2 regions of the Bradyrhizobium ottawaense genome follow, and region 1 is predicted to be linked to the other one. Evidence: riboswitches for the same ligand, from Rfam matches in the RefSeq annotation. Region 1 holds a riboswitch; the other holds the start of a gene.
The links. Region 1 has a riboswitch for cobalamin ahead of metE (5-methyltetrahydropteroyltriglutamate--homocysteine S-methyltransferase). Riboswitches for the same ligand answer to the same signal wherever they lie in the genome.
Positions count from the first base shown of each region.

Region 2: linked by a shared signal. The riboswitch ahead of CIT37_RS35385 (hypothetical protein) and the one ahead of metE (5-methyltetrahydropteroyltriglutamate--homocysteine S-methyltransferase) in region 1 are both predicted to bind cobalamin.

Region 1 is NZ_CP029425.2:7,017,164-7,022,350, reverse strand. Features, by position in the region: gene CIT37_RS33065 (thermonuclease family protein) at 1-218, opposite strand, end outside; gene CIT37_RS33060 (hypothetical protein) at 439-789, opposite strand; gene CIT37_RS33055 (nodulate formation efficiency C protein) at 1,344-2,069, opposite strand; cobalamin riboswitch at 3,078-3,279, shown strand; gene metE (5-methyltetrahydropteroyltriglutamate--homocysteine S-methyltransferase) at 3,381-5,187, shown strand, end outside.
Region 2 is NZ_CP029425.2:7,560,087-7,565,273, forward strand. Features, by position in the region: gene CIT37_RS35370 (P-loop NTPase fold protein) at 1-756, opposite strand, end outside; gene CIT37_RS35375 (hypothetical protein) at 677-1,774, opposite strand; gene CIT37_RS35380 (transposase) at 2,175-2,297, shown strand; cobalamin riboswitch at 2,535-2,736, shown strand; gene CIT37_RS35385 (hypothetical protein) at 3,113-3,559, shown strand; gene CIT37_RS35390 (class I SAM-dependent methyltransferase) at 3,961-5,187, opposite strand, start outside.

The sequences.
Region 1 (5,187 bases):
TCGTCGCGAGCAGCTACGCCGCAGGCCCATTTCCGGCCCTCGACGTCGAGACAAATCTGGTCCGTCTCAGGAGCTTCGATGCCTGAGAGCCGAACGTTGGTTTTGTCGATCTCGATCGTATTGCCGTCGAGGATGCGCGGAGCACCGCTGAACGTCGCGGCGCAGACCGGAGATGTGACGAGAGCGAGCAATGCGAACATAATTCCGCGGTTCTTCATCCCGACAACAACCTTTCGCTCCTGATCCACGTTTCACGCACGACACGGTGCCGATACATTCGACTGCTTGACAGCGTTACGTCCGTTATTCCGCCGGCATTTCCGACGCGCTTTATGAGGGCTTCGCCGGAACGCGAACCTACGGCCTGACGCTGCGTAAGGATCAAGTGATTTCTTTGGGGCGTGCGGCGCTATTCTTCGAGCATCAGCGGCTCTCTCACTAGGACCGCGCTTTACTCTCTCCACCTGAGGGGAGATCCTCGCGGGCGGCGCCGAACTGGCGATGCTGAACAAACCCGAACCCCGGAACGTTGTCTTTGCAAAAAAAAGTGGCCGACGATGAAGCGCTGGCTCGCGCTGGAGTCAGGCGTGGAGCATCAACCTTGGTCTGGTTGGCGACGGTTTCCATCGGCAAAATGGCCGCTGCCAACGGTTCTGCAATGAAATTTCGCACTTCACACGAAAAGATGTGAAAAAGATCGGTCTGGCTTTCTCTGGCCGATTTAGAAGAAGACGCAATGGAGTTCAGGGTAGACGCCCGCGCATAACTTAACCTTCTTACGCCCGGCAAGATTGATCGTTGATGTCGACCTGGGCAGGTGGAGCAGAGTTAAACAGGCGTTTTCCATGCTTCGAAATCTGGATCGATGACATGCAGACGAATGGGTGCCAGCTAAGCTAGGGTCGAGCCAGTCTGGTCCTCGACGTTTTCTTGCGTACGGCCCCTGAGCTTCCCGGCCTGCGCGCTCGGAAATGCGCAAGCGCTCAGCGGTATGCCGGGTCGCTACCGGTGAACGTCTCCCGGTAACTTCCTCGCCGGTTTCGTCTCACACCCAGTTCCTGGTGCCTTCGACGTTGCTATACTCACGCACAGTGGTGTCCTCACACCGGCTGGAGTGAAGGCGGGAAAACCACATCTCGCAAGCTCGTGCGCGCCGCTGACACTAGGCGGAACAAACGCAATCGCGCGGCCGACCTTCTTGCGACGGGCCGGACTGCTGCGAGAAAGGCACCCGGACCGTTGCGGAAGCTAAAACAAAGCAAGTGCCGAGCGCGTATGTCTTGCAGTCGGTCCGAGGCACTGGGCCATGGAGGAACTGCGGCGCGATGTTGCTCTGCGGCAGTTTACTCGGGCCTTCGCTCTCCTAAGTCTTCCTCTTCATTTGGCTCGGTGCGTTGGAACCAGGAGCCAGGGGCAAATTTCGCGATGCGCTTGGCAAAGGAGGATTGTGGCTCCCAATCCTGTCCTTCTCTCTTTTCGAAAGTGATGACCCCGTTGTGTGCAAAATAACGTGGTCCTTGGATACTACAATTCACCAAGAGCAGAACGCGCCACACGTCACCCGTCTCGGCCGGTTTGCCATTCCGCTTCGGTAAGTAGTCCACTCCAACTGGTTCAATGATAGTACAGCGGCCCTGCCGCAGAAGATCGCCGAGCCGGCCTTGCGGGGTGGCCACGAAGTTGAAGTTGGCCGGATCATGCAGAAAGCGAAGATTTGCGTCCCTTTCGCCATCTGCGACTTCACTGGCGATCAGGGAGAGCGCCAGGGCGCGCCAGCCCAATTCCATCGGCTTCGCATAAGTCGACGCAAGTTCAAACGTGCCGTCGAGGGCGATCTTCCAGGTGATAACGTACTGTTCGTCCGATTTGTTGTCCCGGTGTCTGGTCCACGAAACGAAAATAAAGTCGTTTTGGCCAAGTTCAATAACGCCCCACATTTGAGGCACGAACTGTGCCACCTTCGAGACATTGGAGATAATTTGTTCTATCGTCTCACCATCTTGCGCTCGCCAAGTTGACTTCAATCGTTCGACAAGGGGGCTGTCGCTGGCCCGAATATTATTGCTCATGGCAGCCGGCCAGGCGAGGCAGATTAAAAATCCGACCAAGCAAAGCCATAGCGCGGGTCTTCCAGACATTCTCTTCATAACCCTCGGCCTATCGCGTTTCATCCAAACATCTTGTAAAGCAGGCAACCTCGAACCTGCTATGAGCCATCGCAAGAAGTTTACGGGATGCGACGTGGCACCCGCTGGCTGTCCCGCGCGATCAGGCGCTCCCTGTATGTCATGCGCAGCTAACTTCCCCGACAGCGACTGCGTCAGTTGGCTGAGCTGGACCTGCCCAGCAGGAGGAGACTGGGCATGCCGAGGGTCTGCATTCTTCGTGCCAGGCAATAGGCGGAAATTTTCACAGAGTTTGTGTCGCTCTTGTCGACTTTCTGACCTTTGCACGTTTTCGGTGTTCCTATTCAGTGTATCCGCCGCAGCTTGTGCATCCTTGTCCCGCACCGGATATTTAGCAGAAGAGTTGAACGCCTCGATGCCGGATGCCTGATGGACGGAAGTGCGTTTGCCGCTATTGAGCTGTGTGGTTCGCTATCGTGCCGCCGGCGTTCGAGCTGCATGATTGCCAGCGGCACCAAGCCGGCTTGATCCCGGCTTTGAAGTCTGGGTGGCACGCAAATCAACCCCTCGCCTCGTATGTTGCTAAATTCCGCCACGTGCCTTGGCCTATTCGCTGCAGATCCTTTAGTTGAGAGAATAGCTGGCTAGCCGAGGTGCTGGGCGAAACTCTGGAAATCGCAAGGCCGCATCGAAAGCATTCTGATAGAAACGTCGGTACTCCCGCCGGAAGGCTGCTTCTGTCCCTTTCATCGATCTAGCGTGCGGCTCCGCCTCAAGGCAGCTCCGGATGCTATTCCGGTATCTGAGAAGGATATGTCTGATTATGACATCTCTGATTAGAGAATGTTTCTGGATGGTGGTAAGTCACAGAGATGCACGGTCATTCGGCTAGCAGATGTCGCAGATTAGCTTGCACATAATCTGAGAGGTTGACGGAAGAGTTCTCGTGCCGATAATCCAAGTCGTCGAGGTTCTCCGGTTCCCATTGATCCGGAGCTAAGAGGGAAGCCGGTGCAAATGCCGGCGCTGCCCCCGCAACTGTAAGTGGCGAGCCGCTGTCCAACGATGTCACTGAAGCCTGCACGGCTTCGGGAAGGCCGGACAGCAGCGATGACCAGCAAGCCAGGAGACCGGCCCCGACAATATATTGGTCCACGGGCGGGGTGTCTCGGTGGTACGCCAAGCAGCCGTCGCACGCGCGACTTCTCCTGCCTGCGTCCGCCATGGCCTTTGTCCCCAACAGGGGTTAACGCGATGTCTCCTCTCTCTCTTCCAGTTGCTACGCTCGGAACGCCACGCATCGGCCCAAGGCGTGAGCTCAAGCTCGCTCTAGAAAGCTACTGGTCTGGAAAGATTAGTGAACAGCAGTTGTACGAAGACGCATCCGGCCTACGCGCAGCGAACTGGGCTCGTCAAAAATCGCTCGGCGTCACGATCATTCCGTCAAACGACTTCTCGCTGTATGATCAGGTGCTTGATACAAGTGTCATGGTTGGCGCCATCCCGGAGATCTACGCCTCGAGCGGAGAATCCGTTTCGCTCCAGACGTACTTCGCCATGGCCCGCGGATCGCAATGCGGCGATCAGGATGCGAGTTGCGACCAGAGTACGCGGGGATCTGGCGTGCCCGCGCAGGAAATGACCAAGTGGTTCGATACCAACTACCACTACATGGTTCCCGAGTTTTACCGGGGACAGGCGTTCAGACTGTGCTCTCGCAAACCCGTCGAAGAGTATGAGGAAGCCAGGGCTCTTGGCTTTCAGACCCGCCCTGTCCTGATCGGGCCGGTCACATTTTTAAAGCTCGGCAAGAGTACCGATAGCGCGTTCCAGCCCCTCTCTCTCCTCGATGATCTGATACCTGTCTATATCGACCTTCTGCATGAATTAGCCAAACGAGGGGCAAGTTGGGTTCAGTTTGATGAGCCCTGCCTGGTCCTTGATCTGGATGAGGCGGCGCGACAATCGTTGCTGCACGCCTATAACCGGTTCGCAAAGGAGGGACCCGCTATCAAGATCATGCTTGCGAGCTATTTCGGCGCCCTAGGCGACAATCTGGATACTGCCTTGAGCCTGCCAATTTCCGGTCTGCACGTCGATTTGGTTCGAGCGCCAGAACTATTGGATCAGATCATTGCTGACGGCCGAAGTGATCTCGTCATGTCGCTCGGTGTCATCGACGGCCGCAATGTGTGGCGGTCGAACTTGCCGTCGCTCCGTCAGCGGCTGAAGCCCTCGATTGCGAAGCTTGGCAGGCACCGTGTACAGCTCGCTCCGTCCTGCTCGCTGCTTCACGTGCCGGTCGATGTTGAACTCGAGACCGGGCTCGCGTCCGACGTCAAGAGCTGGCTTGCTTTCTCGGTTCAGAAGATGCGTGAGCTTGCGATCCTGGCGCGGGTACTCGCAGGCGACCAGAATGTTGGGCTAGCTCTTGCCGAGTCGGAATGCGCCGCGACTGCCCGCCGGACCTCGCCGAAGATCCATAATGCCAACGTCGCTGTCCGAATGAGGGCGATCGATCAGACGATGCGCCAGCGCGCCACCCCGTTTGCCCGTCGTTCCGAGATCCAAAGGGAACGCTTTGGACTGCCGGCTTTTCCTACCACGACGATAGGATCGTTTCCGCAGACCGCAGCGGTGCGAAATGCTCGCGCGGCGCATGCGCGAGGTGCGATGAGCGAGGAGCAATACGACAGGTTCCTCAAAGAGGAGATAGCCCGCGCCGTACGTTGGCAGGAGGACATCGGTCTTGACGTCCTCGTGCATGGCGAATTCGAGCGTAATGACATGGTGCAGTACTTCAGCGAGCAACTCGCCGGCTTCGCATTTACAAGGAACGGATGGGTTCAGTCCTATGGTTCGCGCTGCGTTAGGCCCCCGATCCTGTTTGGCGATGTAGTGCGGCCGAAGCCGATCACCGTGGAATGGTGGCGCTACGCGCAATCACTAACTGGTAAGCCGATGAAGGCGATGTTGACCGGACCGGTGACGATCCTGAACTGGTCGTTTGTTCGCGATGATATTCCTAGAAGCGAGGTCTGCCGTCAGCTTGCGCTCGCGA
Region 2 (5,187 bases), 540 kb from region 1:
GTCAAGCGAGTTGACGAACGCGCGGTCCACCTTCTTGCCCTGCCAAGTGCTCTTCAGTTGACGGATCACGGCGGCGCGAATCTTCTCCTTGTCGGGCTCGGGCAGGTCGCTGTTGTCCACGAATAGCAGCATCATGTATGCGCGGACCTCCTGCGTGCCGAGTTGCGGCACGCGGATCGGAACCTGGATCAGCTTGTCGAAGTAGTTCGTTACCATCAAGTCATTTTCGAAGCCCGCGAAGTGCTTGCGGACTGCGTGCTTGATCATGTCGTTGTCCGCAGCGATGACGAAGGCGGTGTTCTTGAGGAATAGGAAGAGGCGGATGGCTTCGAGCGTCGAGATCGTTGTCTCGGGCAGGCAGCGGTCGAGATCGTCGATCAACACGACAAGCGTGATACCGAGTTCTTCAAGGGTTTGCTCGAGCGTGTCGCGCAGAGCCTGAATTTCCTTCGGAGGAGACGTTTCCTCCTTCGGTTTTAGAAGCTCGCCGCCTTCCTTGACGGCATCGCCGACGGCCTTCTTCGCCGCATCGGCATCGCTCTTCCCGAAGCCCTCGCTCCACATCTTTCTGCCGAGTTCGAAGAACTCGCCGGCGGCCCCGACCGGCGGAACGCCGAAATAGATCGAAGCCGCCGACGTCGTTGCGAGCTTCGCCACCCGCAGCCACTTCACCCGCTTAGCAAGAGCGGCAACCTTTTCGAGCGCTGTCTCGCGGCTTTCGGCCTCGTTCGCAAGCTTGTCCGCAATGACGTCCATTAGGGCGGCGCGCGACGTGGGTCGGGGCCTCGAGCGCCTTGAACGAGTAGTAGTCGCGCCCGTGGAACTGGCGGTCCTTCAGGTGGCGGTTGAGCTCGTTCAGGGTGGACTTGATGCCGGTGAAGGCATCGTCGAGCCGATGGAGAAGGTCGTCCCGGAATGCCGAGGTCATCTCCGTCTCAGCGTTCCGACACTGCTCCGCGTACTGGACCAATTCATGCCCATCCAATCGGTCCTTTTCGGCGACCGCCCACTGCTCGACGGCCGACGGCGTCGCCTCCTCGGCGGTGAACGGCGGCACGAGATAGAAGTCCTGCCCGTGCTTGTTCACGGCGCCCGTCATTTCCCTCATCAGGGTGGAGCGCCGGTTGGTAGAACGGTTTTCACGGTCCGCCGTCAGCCCAGCGATGCGGTCCGACAAGGACTGAGCCGCCATTTCGGCCACCTTCGACCGGTAGTCGCTCATCTCCCTCGATTGCGGGAATCCGTCCAGCAGCTGGCGCGCGCGGGCGCGACGTGCCACCGCCAGGACTTCACGATTGTTCTTCATGTAGTCTTCATACGCGCCCTCGGCCCTGTCTTTCGCGCTGTGTGCCCGGGTCGACGCATCCTGTGTCTCGGTCTTGAGCCGGTTTGCCGTCTTGACCTCCGCGGCTAGGCGCTCCAGATCGGCAACGAGCTTGGGATCGCGATTCCGCTTGGCGTCTTCGATATTTTTGCCGATTTCCGCCAGCTTGCGATCGAAAGCAGCCAATTCCTCGCCGCATCCAAAGCAGGTCAGGCCAGAGTCGCGGATGGCCTGGAATTGCGCGAACATGGCTTCGAACAGCCGTGCCTCATCCTCCGCGCGCCGGACATCTCCCGCCGATCCAGCAAGTTGCTGGAGCAATTGCTGCCGTTCGGCCTGAAGCTGTTGGCGCATCTGCTCCTTCCGACCGTCGACTTGCGCGATTTCGAGCAATCTCTCGTCGAGATTCCCGACGAAGAAGCCTTCGACTTCGTGGTTGGTCTCGTTCACCCTGACCCTAGCCGTAAGCAGGCTGCGCGCAAGCTTCTCCCCGCGGAGTACCATGACCTCTCGAATTCCGCGCTGTTCGACGCCATCGTCGCAATGGCGTTCTGCCTTGCAGATCGCGACGCGCGGTTCAGGGTCAGCGTGAAGTACCTCGCAGGGCTAACACCGGACATGCTCAGCACGACAGGCAGGGCGATCATAGGCGGACAAGCCGGCTTCGATACACTGTGCGAACGGTTGAGACATGTAAACGGCACCCGAGCCGGCCATCACGGCCGCATCAAAGAGCTGGGACATTTGGCTGGGCTTTCGACGTCGGAGTCGCCCCTCGATCCTCAGATCAGGTCGATCTTGCTAGAGAAGATCGAAACGAACATCGCAAATGCCGTCGAGGCGGAGTCTCTTGAAACTCGCTGCCCGTGTGGTCGAGACCACGAGCCGCATTCGCCTTGCGTTCGCCGCGGCATGTCCCGAAGCCGACCTGATCCGCGGCTTGCCCGGCGCGCTGCTGCCGCTCAGTCCTTGACCGGCGGGGCGTCCGCCCCCCGTTCGCCCAACTTATCCCTCAAGCGCGTTGCAAAGTACGGGTCGTCAGGCGGTGAAAAGCCGAAGGCAATCCTGTGCGCCTCGTCAGAGCAGATGTGCGGCCACATCAATCGGACTAGAAAAACGCACTCTCACGAATAGGACGGGCTAAACTGTCACATGTTGTGTCACTCAGCACTCGATTCACGCCCCTTGCTTGACTCGGTTATGAGGGGCCTTCAGTCTGGTTATCGGTAGCGCCGAAAGGCGTATCAAGGGAATACGGTGCGTCCTCACGGACAAGGCCGAAGCTGCCCCCGCAACTGTAAGCGGCGAGCCGACGACAGTTGGGCCATTGGGTTCGTTCGTTCGAACCTGGGAAGGTGGTCGGAGGCGTCAACCCGCGAGCCAGGAAACCTTGCTGCCGGTCGTGGTCATGGACTGACGCAGGGGCGGGGTGCTCCAAGACGTTGCAAAGCCGATCGAGATCTGCCGCATTCGGGGCGAACGGCTGCCGCTCACGGCGAATGTGCGTGACGGCTTTTTGTTTCGCCCGTGGTCATCACCGTTTTCATTTCAAACGTAGTAGCCGTGCCGGCGCGAGTTTCGGCGTCAACTTCAATCCTGCTCAAACAGCGCTGGCTGTCCGGGTCAGCATTGACGCTAGGAATCGTGCTGGCCTCGATCGCCGCAGCGGGATCGGCGTCCGCACAGCCTCCGCAACTGCTCAATCCGTGATTGTCTCCTCGGCCAATCCGTGGGGCAACACCGTCACCGCGGCAGCAGCAGCGGCGCGAGCGCGTACGCCTCTGGTACGTGGCCGCGACCCGGGCGCGCGACCTGCTGATCCTGCCTAGGCACTCCGCCGACCTGTCGGACAAGTGCTGGGCAAAGCTCGTCGATTTGGGCCTGGCTGGTCTCCCGGCGATCAACCCGAACGACGTCGGCACCGCGAAGGAAAGGAACGTCACGCCGCTAGAGAACGGGCAGACCCGCGAGACCTTCGCCGCCGAGGCGACCGCTATCTTCGATGTGCGCAAGACCGTGATCTGGCGTCGCCCGAGCCGGAGCGAACTTGATCAGGTGGACGAGCCAGAAGCGAAGATCGAAAGCGGGGAAATTCCGGAAACCGGCGCTGCGGAGCCTGCTGCCGTTCTCAGAAGTTCGACGCGTGGCACCATCCTTCACAAGCTAATCGAGGAGGTGCTGACCGGAGAAGCCTGCGACGCCAGGGCGGACTTGAAACGCGGGCTGCGGAACTGATCCGGCAGATGGGGCACGAACCGGCGGAGGATCCGAAGATGGGCATCAGCGCCGTCGAACTGACCGCCACGGTGCTGCGGACGCTCGCTCTTCCGGACGTCGTGACGCCGCGACCGCGTCTCGCCCCCGAGCTCCCGTTGTTCGGAAGCCAGACTCACGAAGGCGGCAAGGTCCTGCTCTCCGGACAGGTTGACGCGATCGCGTTCGACGAGGCCGGCGCCATCGACGCGGTCGTCGATTGGAAGAGCGACGTGGCTCCGGATGCGCCGAGCATCGGCCACTACAGACAGCAGATCGCCGACTATCGGAAGCAGACGAACCTAAGCGGGACAGGTCGTCGATGTGACTTGAGCCCCCGCGGCTGCTGCTCAGGATCCAAGCGCCGTCTCTGCCGGCCTGGTCTACCTTGCCGAGCTGCGGTTGCTCACGCTTGGCTGAGATCGAATCTGAAAGTTCTCCGCAGTTTCACGGATTTCGAAATTGATCGGTCCAGGTCGCCCGTCCGGAGTTCGGGCCCACAGGTATGCGGAGCCTTCATCCAGCACGATCGACTCGACCGAGAAGCCTGCACGCTTAACCAATCCGGCGAGATCGTCCGGCGGGATGAGGCCGTAGAAGGAATGGCCCCTAAGCGAGTCCATGAGGAAGCCGTTGCCGTATGGTTGACAATTCGGGAGATTCTGCATCCTTGTAAAATCAGAATTGCGATAGAGCGTCACAAACAAGCAAGTGCCGTTTGGCTTTAGCTTAGCTCTCATCAGTTGAACGATGCCAAGTCTCACGCTTGCCGATGGGATCACAGAAAGAACGTTTATGCAGAAGCCGCGGTCGTATCTCCGGTCATGGGAGGCAAACTGACCCACGGTGAGGGCGTGGACGTGATTTGATTTGCCGACGTAATCGCGGATGGTGGTCGAACGACCGCGGATCATTTGACCCCTTGAAAGCTGCACTTCCGAATCCACCAACGCAAGTTCGCCGGTGGTTTTGGCTATTGCCCGTTCGTAACGCAGTTTGCCGCAGCCAAAGTCGAAGCTGGAATGAATTGGCTCGAGACGCGAGATCAGCTTCTTAAGATAGGCCCAACTCTGTGTTTCCGGCTTGGCTGCGTTTTCGCTCCGGACGATGATATCCTTCCCGATCTTGTACCACATCAGATGGCCGCCTCTGTGAATGCTTGGCGGTTGCCTGCACTTGCCTCGGCATTCCCGGCTATCTGTTGGATCTGGGGATCCGCCCTTCGTTCCAGCAATCCATACCGAAGATGCATAAATAGAAGCGCGGCCATCGAGGCGGTCCAAAAAATGATCAGAAACCAAGCTGCCCTGGCGAAGGCGGATAAGACCGCGAAGCCTGTGAGTATGAAGAGCCACTCCAAGGCAACCCAATATGTGCCAAGCCTCCAATGCGCTTTCGATGTCGTGCTTGTCGACGAGCGGATGTTCGCTTCGGCTGGACGCGTATTTGTAGAACGTCGCTCTCACGAGGGGATGGCGGTCGCGTTTGAGATTTGCCACCTGACGGGCCGACATCTGCGCACCCGACATGACAGCCAGAGGGAGAAGGATGTTAGCGCGGTCGAACCTCGCCCTGATCTTAAATATGTCCGAAATCCGATCATGGAATCG